One region of the Paenibacillus sp. sgz302164 genome, then DNA from elsewhere that is predicted to be linked to it. Evidence: a T-box and tRNA genes for the amino acid it is inferred to sense, from the RefSeq annotation. Region 1 holds a T-box; the other holds one or more tRNA genes.
The links. The T-box of region 1 lies ahead of ileS (isoleucine--tRNA ligase). A T-box ahead of a tRNA ligase gene usually reads a tRNA of that ligase, here a tRNA-Ile.
Positions count from the first base shown of each region.

Region 2: it has a tRNA-Ile gene. The T-box ahead of ileS (isoleucine--tRNA ligase) is inferred to sense a tRNA for this amino acid. The anticodon was not compared.

Region 1 is NZ_JBVYOL010000001.1:554,624-560,776, forward strand. It holds gene AC0LWT_RS02440 (MerR family transcriptional regulator) at 1-827, opposite strand, end outside; gene ileS (isoleucine--tRNA ligase) at 988-4,068, opposite strand; T-box leader at 4,155-4,410, opposite strand; gene AC0LWT_RS02450 (oligopeptide/dipeptide ABC transporter ATP-binding protein) at 4,486-4,731, opposite strand; gene AC0LWT_RS02455 (NADH:flavin oxidoreductase) at 5,591-6,153, opposite strand, start outside.
Region 2 is NZ_JBVYOL010000015.1:207,398-213,550, forward strand. It holds gene AC0LWT_RS24275 (hypothetical protein) at 244-690, opposite strand; gene AC0LWT_RS24280 (hypothetical protein) at 918-1,619, shown strand; gene AC0LWT_RS24285 (ribonuclease H-like YkuK family protein) at 1,973-2,551, opposite strand; tRNA gene AC0LWT_RS24290 (tRNA-Ile) at 2,603-2,674, opposite strand; tRNA gene AC0LWT_RS24295 (tRNA-Leu) at 2,684-2,766, opposite strand; tRNA gene AC0LWT_RS24300 (tRNA-Pro) at 2,770-2,847, opposite strand; tRNA gene AC0LWT_RS24305 (tRNA-Leu) at 2,852-2,936, opposite strand; tRNA gene AC0LWT_RS24310 (tRNA-Gln) at 3,183-3,258, opposite strand; tRNA gene AC0LWT_RS24315 (tRNA-Glu) at 3,350-3,422, opposite strand; tRNA gene AC0LWT_RS24320 (tRNA-Asn) at 3,424-3,499, opposite strand; tRNA gene AC0LWT_RS24325 (tRNA-Ile) at 3,505-3,582, opposite strand; tRNA gene AC0LWT_RS24330 (tRNA-Asp) at 3,589-3,663, opposite strand; tRNA gene AC0LWT_RS24335 (tRNA-Glu) at 3,667-3,743, opposite strand; tRNA gene AC0LWT_RS24340 (tRNA-Pro) at 3,747-3,823, opposite strand; tRNA gene AC0LWT_RS24345 (tRNA-Tyr) at 3,827-3,912, opposite strand; tRNA gene AC0LWT_RS24350 (tRNA-Lys) at 3,917-3,992, opposite strand; tRNA gene AC0LWT_RS24355 (tRNA-Leu) at 4,131-4,218, opposite strand; tRNA gene AC0LWT_RS24360 (tRNA-Gln) at 4,220-4,294, opposite strand; tRNA gene AC0LWT_RS24365 (tRNA-His) at 4,301-4,372, opposite strand; tRNA gene AC0LWT_RS24370 (tRNA-Phe) at 4,375-4,450, opposite strand; tRNA gene AC0LWT_RS24375 (tRNA-Gly) at 4,453-4,526, opposite strand; tRNA gene AC0LWT_RS24380 (tRNA-Glu) at 4,531-4,608, opposite strand; gene AC0LWT_RS24385 (hypothetical protein) at 4,941-5,171, opposite strand.

The DNA.
Region 1 (6,153 bases):
AGCACACGGTGCATCTCCGAAACGGCCCGGCTGATGTCCAACACATGATAAAGCATGTGATTGGCGATTACGATATCGAACTCGTTGTCGTGAAAAGGAATCGCTTGGGCGTCGGCAAGCAGGAATTTGAACCGCCCGCTGTGTTCGCCCAGGCTCATCCGGGCCTCGTCAAGCATCCCTGCCGACAGATCCGTGAGCGTGATGCTCCACGTTTCGGGAATGCGGTCCGCATTTCTTCGCCATAACGCCGCGTCACCGCAGCCGAGCTCCAATATCTTGAGGCCGGGGAACGCGGCCAGATGTTCAAAAAACCACCGGTGCCATCCAAGCTTGTTCCGACTAAACCGGTCGTACAGACGTATTCTTGCCTGCAGCCGAACCGCATTATGGTACTGCTCGCTCCAGTCCTTTTCCTTATGGATCGTTTGGATAATGTCCGCCAAACCTTCCCAATCGACTTCCTGTCCCTGCTCATCTACCATACCTATCGCCTCTTCAATAGTTCTGTACACATACTGCATATGAGCGATCTTGTGTCGGATGATATCTTTTTGCATCTTCAAAGAGTCTCTCAGGTCCAATTCCGGGGCTGTATCGTTCAGGATGATTTGACTGATCTCGGCCAGGGATAACCCGATGTATTTCAGCATCTGGATCTTTTGCAGCCGTGCCACATCTTCTGTGCTATACAGGCGGGCGGAAGCATGGTTGTACTGTGCCGGCTTTAGCAAGCCGATCTTGTCGTAATAGCGGAGTGTGCGCAGAGTCATTCCCGTTCGCCGCGCGAGCTGACCTGTTGTCAAGTATTGGCGTTCCTCCGGCTTCAAGCATTCGTCCTCCTCTCGTGATTTCTATTATATCCGGTGACGTTACGTCACCTTCAAGCTTTATTTAAGACTGCAGCTGGTCACGCAGGATTCCAACAAAATCAGAGCCGGGGGTCCATCGATAAGGCCCACGGCTCTGATTAGGTTACAGTTACTAGATTTACTCAAGCAGCAAACCGAAGCTGCGGTCTCCGATCTGCACGGACTCCATGCCCGCCGCTTGAGCAAAACGAATGCCGGCAAGGAGCACATTGTCCCGCAAAACAGCTTCATAGCGCTGCAGCGCTTCCTGCAGCTGCGCATCGGCGTCCAAAACGAGATTCACCCGCCGCTCAATCGGCAAATCGAGCTTTTTGCGGTAGTCTTGAATCGCGCGGACGACTTCGCGCACGAGGCCTTCCTGCTCCAGCTCCTCCGTGATCGCGGTGTTCAGCGCCACGGTCATCTGGTAGCCGGAGGCGGAAGCGAAACCTTCCCGGGCCTGCTTCTCGATGAGCAGCTCATCCAGAGCGATCCGCACCGCTTCGCCTTCGATCACTGCGTCCACAAAGGCGTTGCCGACAGCCTGCCTGGTCTCGGCAGCGGATAACTGCTTCAAATGGCTTTGGATCGGCCCGACCATTTTCCCGTATTTTTTGCCGGCCGCCTTTAGGTTCAGCTTCAATTGGAAGTTGACGAAGCCGTTGTCGTCCTGTTCCACGCGGATTTGCTTGACGTTGATTTCGTCTTTGACGATATCCTCGAACCGGCTCAGGTCGAAATCGCCGCCGAATGACACGATCAGCTCGGATAGCGGCTGCCGGGTCTTGATTCCGGTCTCGTTTCTGATGCTGCGCGCCAGCTCGACGACTTGCCGCGCTTTCTCCATGCCGCTCTCCAGCGCCGCATCGATGACGGCCTCGTCCGCCTGCGGATAATCGGCCAGATGGACGCTGCCTTCGCCGCCGAGATTGCCATAGATATCTTCGGCAATGAGCGGAGCGTACGGCGCGATCAGCCGGGCGAGCGTCAGCAGCGCGCTGCGCAGCGTCTGGTAGGCGGACACCTTGTCCGCCGTCATTTCGCTGCCCCAGAAGCGGTCGCGCGAACGGCGGATGTACCAGTTGCTCAATTCGTCGACGAACGCTTCGAGCTGCTTCGCCGGATTCAGGAAATCGACGGCATCCAGCCCTTTCACCACTTGACGCACGGTGCTGTTCAGCCGTGAGAGAAGCCAGCGGTCCAATTCGTTTGCGGAAGCCTGCTCAGGATGATTGTCCGGATTGTAACCGTCGATCGTTGCATACAGCGCATAAAAAGCGTGCGTATTGTTGATCGTATCGATGACTTTGGACTTCGCCTCCGCGACGATCTGCTTCGAGAACCGCTTGCTGTTCCATGGCGCGCTGTCGGACAGCAGCGCCCAGCGGAACGCGTCCGTGCCGAATTCCTCAATGATCTCCCACGGATCGATGACATTGCCCTTGCTTTTGGACATTTTTTGCCCGTTCTCGTCAAGGACGTGGCCTGTCGAGATGACGGCTTTATACGGCAGTTGGCCGTTATAAAGCGTCGATACGGCCAGCAGGCTGAAAAACCAGCCGCGCGTCTGGTCGATCCCCTCGCAAATCATATCGGCCGGATATTGCTCGCGGAACTGCTCCTCGTCGCCGAACGGGTGGCCGTATTGCGCAAACGGCATCGATCCGCTGTCGAACCATACGTCGATCACTTCAGGCGTTCGCGTCATCGTGCCGCCGCAGGAGCAGCGCAGCTTCACTTCATCTACGTAAGGCTTGTGCAGCTCCAGATTGTCGTCCAGCGGATACAGCGATTTGCCCTGCAAATCGCGCAGGCTCCCCGGCGCATACTCGCCGCCGCAATCTTGGCACGTCCAGACGTTAAGCGGAGTGCCCCAATAACGGTTGCGGCTGATGTTCCAATCGACAAGCTCCTCCAAAAATTTGCCGAAGCGCCCTTCGCGCAGATGCGCCGGATGCCATTCGATCCCGCTGTTGTTGCGGATCAGCTCGTCTTTGACCGCTGTCGTGCGGATAAACCAGCTTTCCATCGCATAATAGAGCAGCGGCGTTTTGCAGCGCCAGCAGAACGGATAGCTGTGCTCGTACCGCTCCTTGGAAAAAAGCAGGCCGCGCTCAGACAAGCGCTTCACGATGTCGACGTCGCAATCTTTGACAAAACGGCCGGCGAATTCGGTAATCGTATCCGAATAAGTTCCGTCCGGTTTGACGACGTTCACAAAATCGAGCCCGTGCTGGCGCGCCGTCCGGTAATCGTCTTCCCCATGCGCCGGAGCGATATGCACGATGCCGGTGCCGCTCGCATCGCTGACATAATCGGCGTCGACGACGATGTGCCCTTTGCTTACGCCGATATAGCCGAACGGCGGCTCATAGGCGGTGCCTACGAACTCCGCTCCTTTATGAACGGACACGATTTCATAGCTGCCGGTCATCACCTTGTCGGCGAGATTTTGGGCCACGATGTAAATCTCTCCGTTTTGCCTTACTTTCACGTAATCGACGTCTTTATGGACCGCCAGCGCCACGTTCGCAGGAAGTGTCCACGGCGTAGTCGTCCAGGCGAGGAAGCTTTCGCCGCCCTGCTTGCTTTTGAACATGACCGTCGCGCTCAAGTCCTTGACATCCTCATAGCCCTGCGCCACTTCGTGCGAACTGAGCGTCGTCTGGCAATCCGGGCAGTACGGGCTGACGCGGTGGCCCTTGTAGAGCAAGCCTTTGCCGTGGATCGTCGATAAAATGTGCCACACGCTCTCGATGTAATCGTTCGTCAGCGTCACGTAAGGGTGCTCCATATCCGTCCAATAAGCGATCCCTTCCGTCAGCTCGCGCCACTGCCGCTCGTATTCGAAAACGCTCGCCTTGCACTTGCTTACGAATTCGGCGACGCCGTATTTTTCGATCTCCTGCTTGCCCGAAATGCCCAACTGCTTTTCCACCCCCAGCTCGACCGGGAGCCCGTGCGTATCCCATCCGGCCTTGCGGACGACGCGGTAGCCGGACATCGTTTTGTAGCGGCCGATAAAATCTTTGATGACGCGGCCGAGCACGTGCCCGATATGCGGCTTGCCGTTGGCCGTCGGCGGACCTTCGTAAAATACGAAGTTCGGCCTTCCCTGACGGTGTTCCACCGATTGGCGGAACGTATCGTTTTGCTTCCACTGCTCAAGAACGCGCAGCTCGCGGGTTCTGGCTTTTTCTTTCACATCGACTTTTCTCATGCGAGTATCCCTCTCTTTTTTGGGTTCATCCCATCCAAATTAACAGCTCCGAAAAAGGTGCGAAAAAAACAAAAAAATCCCGCCCCGTAAGGGACGAGATTCAACTCGCGATACCACCCTTGTTCCGCACCGACCGGCATGAATCCGATCTGCGGCACCTCCATCAGCGTACCATCATACGCGTTCCTTGTAACGGCGGAATCCCGGGGCAGCTTACTTCCTTGCTTCAGCTTTCCTTCTCGGAGAGGATTTTCGGTTACATCTTGTACATTGGCTTTCAGCGCAAGGCCAACTCTCTGGGGAACAAGGAAATAACGTACTCGTTCTCGTCAACGAATTTGTTCGGAACATTCAATTATTTTATTTGTACACCTATTTCCCCAAAATGTCAAGCAGGCAAAAGCCCCCGCACAAGCGTCATGCTTTGATGCAAGCGACGCCATGCCCGTTCGCCACCGTTCGCAAAGCGGGCTCGGTCTCCCGGCATTCCCGGTTCGCCAGCGGGCAGCGGTTCGAGAAGCTGCAGCCCTGCGGCTTGTTCAGCAGGCTCGGCACCTCGCCGGAAATGAGCACCCGCTCGCGCCGTTCCTCCACGAACGGGTCGGGAATCGGCACAGCCGCCAGCAGCGCCTGCGTGCGGGGATGGAGCGGGCTCTCGTACAAGCGTGCGCCAATCGGCGATTTCGACGATTTTGCCCAAATACATGACCGCTACGCGATCGCTGATATGCCGCACGACGGACAGATCGTGGGCGGCATAGCCCACTGTTGCATGCGCGCAGGGGCGACCGGCGGGGGCGGATTGGCCGCTGTTGCGCGAGTGCGGGGGGCGCGACCGGCGGGGGCGGACTGCCCGCTGTTGCGCGAGTGCGGGGGGCGCGACCGGCGGGGGCGGACCGGCCGCTGTTGCGCGAGTGCGGGGGCGGACTGGCCACTGTTGCATGCGTGCAGGCGCGACCGGCGGGGGCGGACTGCCCGCTGTTGCGCGAGTGCGGGGGGCGCGACCGGCGGGGGCGGACCGGCCGCTGTTGCGCGAGTGCGGGGGCGGACTGGCCACTGTTGCATGCGTGCAGGCGCGACCGGCGGGGGCGGACTGCCCGCTGTTGCGCGAGTGCGGGGGCGCGACCGGCGGGTAACCTCGTTTGCCGTCCAGAGACCGGGGCTGCCGTTTGTGAAGCGGCTCGCTAGCCCGCAAAGCCTGCAAAAGTGCAGGCTTTTTAGGCAGAAACGGCTCGTTTGGAGCAAAAGCCTGCGATAGTGCAGGAATTCCCGCTCCAGATAGAGCTGAGCCCCGAATTCGGCGAAAAAAACTGCAGATTTGCAGGAATTTATCGCTGCAGGCGCGTCTTGGTGCAAAAGGATGCACTTTTGCAGGTTTTTTTCGCATTGCCGGCGTTGTCATGGCCACAACAGCTTTTCAGCGGCCGGCCGCTCGGCGGCACGGGCGCGAACAAAAAAAGGCTGACCCGCAAGCAGTCTGCTAACTGCTTGCGGGTCAGCCCCCGCCAAAACGCCGGCCGGTTTAGACCAGCGTTTTCAAGGCGTCGGCCGTGAACGGCACCAGCTCGTCGACTCGCCCTCCGCGGATTTTGTCCGCCCATGCGGGGTCGACCAGCAGCGCGCGGCCTACGGCTACAAGATCGAACTCTTCGCGCTCCAGGCGCTCGAGCACTCCGTCGATACTCGCGTTGCCTGCGCCCTTACCCTCTGCAAAAACTTTCAAAAACTCTCCGTCAAGCCCGACCGAACCTACGGTAATGGTCGGTTTGCCGGTCAATTGCTTGGTCCAGCCCGCCAGATTCAGACCGGACCCCTCGAACTCGGGCTCCCAGAAGCGGCGGGTCGAGCAATGGAACACATCGACGCCCGCATTCGTCAGCGGCTCCAGAAACTTGGCGAGCAGCTCCGGAGTTTCCGCAAGCTTTGCCGTGTAGTCGCCGGATTTCCATTGCGAGAAACGGAACACGATCGGGAAATCGGCTCCTGCGGCGCGGCGGCACGCTTCAATGATTGCAACGGCAAAGCGCGTGCGCGCGACCATGTCGCCGCCGTAGCGGTCCGTGCGCCGGTTCGTTTTCTCCCAAA
Region 2 (6,153 bases), on a different contig from region 1:
ATTACCTCCATGTTTTCCGGAACGACAAAAAGGAGACGCAAAAAAGACATACGTATCCCGTATGCCTTATAGTCTCCTATTGTGCGAACCTATGTTTATTAGCTAGCTAGTAGCCTTGACCCTTCCCTACACGAATCATTTTGCAATGGACGGAGGGAAAATTTTGTGAATCGTAATGCAATTATTATATCATAGAGCTTGATTTGAAAAAAGAGGGGAACATCGAATTGGCTTCCATTGAGGTTATAGGCTCAAAACGGGAACCAGCGGCGGGACTGATTTCCCCTTGACGTAAAACCAGGCATCTAAGAATCCGTCCATATAGTATAAATCCTCTCCATTGTACCAATCCCATTCCACCCCCAATTGCTTTAATATCGCACCCATATGGTATTGATCCATGGAGTCACTTTCCAGGATAAAGGGGAGGATTTGATTCCATAGTTTGGGGTCCACTAAAGGAATTGTAAACCTGTCATTACGGTATCGCCCCCATTCGCTGAATACGATATACTCACCGCTAAATGCATAATGCTCCACATTGCTGTTATAGATTCTTCCGTGCTCTTCAGTGGAAAACAGAATCATTTTCCACCATGTTTCTTTCCACTCCTCCGGTCGATCTTTATCTTGCTTCTCGAAAAGGGGGATGAAAATTGCTGTATCATGCTTGTTGGTAGGGACGGCCACATAATCGATATCTCTGCATGCGACCGTAACATGAACGCGGTAGATTTCCTATCCCAGAATGAACAAGGCTTCCGGCAGAAACCAAGGAGTGAATTATTACTTATAGATATCAATTTATTCCTCGTCATGAATTGAGGAATGAATTGAGAACTTTTTCCCTGGGCAACGTTTATATTTGTTCCTGTCGGCAAGAATGATAATAAAATGAGCCATGGGAGCTGAATATAATGAAGGGAAATCCGGTTTCGAATGAAAATGAATTGCTCTTGAATGAGAATAAAATGTGGTCGAATCTGGATATGTTGCTCTTGAAGTTGTTTGTGGACTCGCGAAGAGCAAAGAATATCATGGATAAGTACATTTTTCCCCAAGCCTCGATTTTGTTTGGCCGCACCGAAAAAGCTTGCTCGATTCGATACGGTAATATCGAAAATGGCGTTGTAAAAATTGACTATCAGGATCCGGCCATAAAGCAATATTTCTCTACACTGCCTACTTACTCCGCGCCATCTAAAGACGATGGCCAACCCTCATTTCGTAATTTGTCTGCCGCTTTACGAGCAATTGAAGCCGAATATGAATATATGAACCATACGTATCAAAAAAACAAAGAACTTCTCAAAGGAAAAAACATTCTTATTGAAGGTCTACAACAAAAAAATGCGAGTTTAGAGAAGCAACTTGAGGAGCGAAACAGCCTTCAAGCCCTTGCTCCGGAAGAGAGAGATGCTTCGCTAGTGCAGCAGCTGCAGGAAGCACAAGAGGAAATTGTTCGTCTTCGGAATGAAAACAAGGAATGGGAAGAGCTGGTCGGTAGTGAAGCGCAAAAGTATGCCGAAATGGAGAAATCGAACCAAAAGCTTTGGGCGGAAAACAAAGCTTTAGTGACCGCACTGCAGGTAGCAAAAAACTACGACCTGATCAGCTAGCAACCGAAACCAAAAATCATATGACTTGTAAATAAGCATATCGAAACCAACATGTAAGGAGTTGCCGATATGCCTGCAGCAATCTATCATCATCTGATACTTGTGATTTACATTTATGTCGCGCTCATCTTGGTCGTAAGAAAGGCATTTGGACAGCAACACTGGGTGGGGTTTCTTTTTCCGTAACATGGGCTTCTTTTCCTTCATCTCTGCAATGATCTATTTTAGCACTTGATGTAAGGTCGTAAGGTGAAGGAGAATTTGGTCACCATGGCCGTGCTTCGTACATGCTCACACGTATAAGTCCATGACTCTAATTGGAGGAATCCCCTTTCACCCGGAAGCCGTTATAATTAAGTAGAAGCAGCTCGTAACCGATATGGCCTTTTCGTTTCGCGGTCAGCAACACTCACCATTACCGATTCGGGCTTTACCCGTGCGATCAAACCCATTGCTTCAATTCGACCAACCATTTCAGAAATGTAGGCTGCCGTCTTATTCTTCGCCCCCGTACCACCATCGATATCGACCATAAAACGAATATCTGCCCCTTGGTCGATATACGGCAAAATGATGTCTTCGAGGCGATTCCGTTCAGCATAACCGATATGGGCAGCAATCTCGCTTGAGAAGGTTGTTTCCAATGACAATTTTTCTTGAACAGAATGGATTTCCCTCGGGAGAATCACTTGCCGGCTGCACAGCCATGCGCCGCGGCCGACACGATATATTACGATGTATGTTACGAATTTCGTGTGGCCAGAATGGGTCTGAGCATCCGTCGTAACCACGAGATGATAAACAGCCCTCGGATCGCTCTCGATGAAACGAGAAATTCGGTCCAGAACGTCACTAAACTCAAGGTCCTTTTCAGTCGTATTGTGGAACGTCGTTTCATGAATCAATGGGAATTGTCGTATTTTTGTCTTCATGGGATTCACCTGTAATGCAAGGTTGGCTTCTTCCTTTCGTACTTGGATTAGCGGGCCCTGATGGAATCGAACCATCGTTTGGCCGGTTATGAGCCGACTGCTTCGCCATTAAGCTAAAGGCCCTCATGATGATGGGATTGGGGAGACTTGAACTCCCACGATCTTTCAATCCGCAGCTCCTTAAGCTACTACGTCTACCATTCCGTCACAATCCCATATGGTCGGGAAGACATGATTCGAACATGCGGCCCCCTGCTCCCAGGGCAGGTGCTCTGACCAAGCTGAGCTACTTCCCGATATTGGTGCGCCTCGAGGGATTTGAACCCTCAGTGTCTTTCGACCACGAATTTTAAGCTCGCTACGTCTGCCGTTCCGTCAGAGGCGCTCAGAAGAAATGCGGGTCTGGCAGGACTCGAACCTGCACTCTCACCTATTAAGAGTCGGGTGTTTTACCAGTTAAACTACAAGCCCACGCGACCGTCCATTTTAACGATGTCAGCTCTCAAATAGAACCTGTCGATCTGAACCGTCGTTCATGCTTCAATGGACAGAAAAACAAATTGTCGGAACGTTCGGCAGTGAACCGAACCATTCGAACAAAATCGTCGAATGTACTTCTTGAGCGTCCCGGTGGCAGGGGCATCCGGATTCGAACCGGAGATGCGGGAGTCAAAGTCCCGTGAATTAGTCCGCTATTCTATACCCCGAAGATTGGCAGGGGGCGTGGGCATCGAACCCACCACAGTCTACTTTGGAGGCAGACTCGCCGCCGAGGAACATGGACCCCTACATAAATGATGGAATCGAAAGGACTCGAACCTCCGACCTGCTGCCTGAAAAGCAGCTGCGCTCCCAACTGAGCTACGATCCCATGGCAGGGATAGCAGGATTCGAACCTGCATTGCACGCATTAACAGTGCGCTGCCTTACCAAATCGGCTATAACCCTAAATATGGTGCTGTCGAGTGGACTTGAACCACCGACCTTCCGGTTATCAGCCGGATGCTCTAACCGTTCTGAGCTACGACAGCATATTGACGGCCCAATGGGACTTGAACCCCTGACCTCTGCGCTGACAACGCAGCGTTCTAACCAACTGAACTATGGAACCGAATTGGAGACGTAGACGGGATTCGAACCCGTGTATCCCTGTTCGAAAGACAGGTGTGTTATGCCGCTTCACCACTACGTCATATGGTCGGGATGACCGGACTTGAACCGATGACCTCTAGTACCCGAAACTAGCGTTCTACCAAGCTGAACTACATCCCGATATGGTGGGAAAGGACGGATTCGAACCGCCGAACCCCGAAGGGAGTTGATTTACAGTCAGCTGCGTTTAGCCTCTTCGCTACTCTCCCCTATTGGTGCCGGCGAAAGGATTTGAACCTTTGACCTACTGATTAAAAGTCAGTTGCTCTGCCAATTGAGCTACGCCAGCTTGTGGACACGGTAAATCCTTGCTTGGAGCGGGTTAATCTCCGGCAGATTTTTTACAGCTTGTGTTTCGTTCAACCACAACTCTGAACCCAACTCATGGTCGACTCACACTCTGCGAACCGTTCATTTATGTACTTTTTGGTGCGGCAATGGGACTTGAACCCACAGGTGAGCTTTCGCTGCACGAGCATCTGAGGCTCGTATGTCTGCCATTCCATCACAGCCGCATGGCTGCCCCTCCAGGGCTTGAACCTGGGATCGCGGCTTCAAAGGCCGCTGCCTTACCAACTTGGCTAAGAGGCAATATAGGGAGATCAACCGGAATCGAACCGGTGATAACGGGGTCACAACCCGTCGCGTTGGCCATTTCGCCATGACCTCCATGGCGGTTGGAGCCGGAATCGAACCGACGACGCATGGCTCTTCAAACCATCGCTCTACCAACTGAGCTATCCAACCATTGGAGCGGAATACGGGAATCGAACCCATACCGAATGCTTGGGAGGCACCCGTTCTTCCGTTAAACTAATTCCGCATTTTGGTGACGCCTGCCGGATTCGAACCGAGCGAATGCAGGATTGAAAGTCCTGTGGCTTAGACCGCTTGCCTAATGCGCCAAGTATTTGGAGGGTCGAGCAGGATTTGACCTGTGATCGACGATTTTGCTGATTGCGAGTTAGCCGGCTTCACCTTTGGTCTTTTGAACCCTTGGAGGCGCTCGTTTTCAATACGAGTGCAATAACCCCGCTCTCAATGAAACATATGTTCGTTATTGCGGTGTAGAAAAGGCTACTCGCCCATTGCGGTTCCACTTGTATCGTTTCGCCTAACCCGGTAGTCCGGAATTACGACAAACACAAATGGACCACTCGCCAAGGGTGCAAGTAGCCTTTTACGTACAAATCTATGGATCAACGGATTCAGATTCAGAACGGTCCGCGATTCATGATCACGTTAGAGCCGTTCCTCCTCTTTTTAGGATTGCACGGCCCAAACGTGGCACGTAAAAACTACTTTTGATTGGCTGGATATAGGCTTTAAGAAGGTTGCTAAATGCCCCTTTACTGCCGCTCTCGCGCCAAATATCGGCATGCTCATGAATGATCGATATCTCATGATAGCCAAATGGCTGTTGCTGATTAGACTGCTCGCATGGATTCATAAATAATGGCTTTCTCATGGCCTATCCCTTCCTTTCTTCGTAGTTTTTACAATGTTACACTTTTTTGCTTTCGTGCTTTATCGCTTTAATGTTTTACCGCTTTACTGATTATGATCTTATCATGGGTTATTTTTGCTGTCAACCCTTTTTTTTTTATATTTTTTTTCTTTATTCCCTCATCGCCTTATAAAAACAAAAAGACCGCTGGACTCCAGCGGTCTTTTCATATCCGGACAAATGCGTCAAAAATGACGCAATTTTGCCTGCAATTCCTCCCTGTCGTCAGGGAGTTAGGGATATCGAAAAAAGGCCGCGTGGCGAGGTATAAGGCTTTTGGCATTTATAAATAAATGGTCGCCTTCCGATGGGCTCCACTGTTGAATGCGCTCATATCCAAATGCCTTTTTCATCCTCGCTCACGCTCCTTCCTACATACCTAAATTTTCCTCATAATAAATCAATACCAACTTCAGTGTCAAGTAGCAATGATTAATTTTTCCAAAAGTACAATCTTACTTCTGGACCAATCATCCATCGCCGCGCTTGTGTTCGCCTGAAGTTCGTATGCCGTTGTCCCGCAACGCCCGGAGACGTAACTATCACCGATCATCACCGCACTTTGGCCCTGGCCGCCACAACGTAATGATCGATGAACGACGCCTTCGCGTCGCCGCTGCCTGCTGAACGTATGATGTTTTCCCAACTACCTCCGGCGGAACGATCGTTTAGCGCCGCTTGTCTATTGATGCAGGTGCCCCCGCATCACGTAAGCTGATAGCTGGTCCGCCGTCGTAGGAACAAACACCCCCGGCCCCACTGCTGCAAGCCTATCGCCAGTCTCCACGTCGATCTCTGGCTCCGTCGCAGCACGCTGGTTCCTTCTGCAACACCTATACCGACATCCTAGCCACGCCAGCTATTAGATTGGTGGTAACGCCGCCGCGGCCTCTCAGGACGCCGGTTCCTTTCGCAGCATAATGCCGGACAGCTTGCCCGCGGT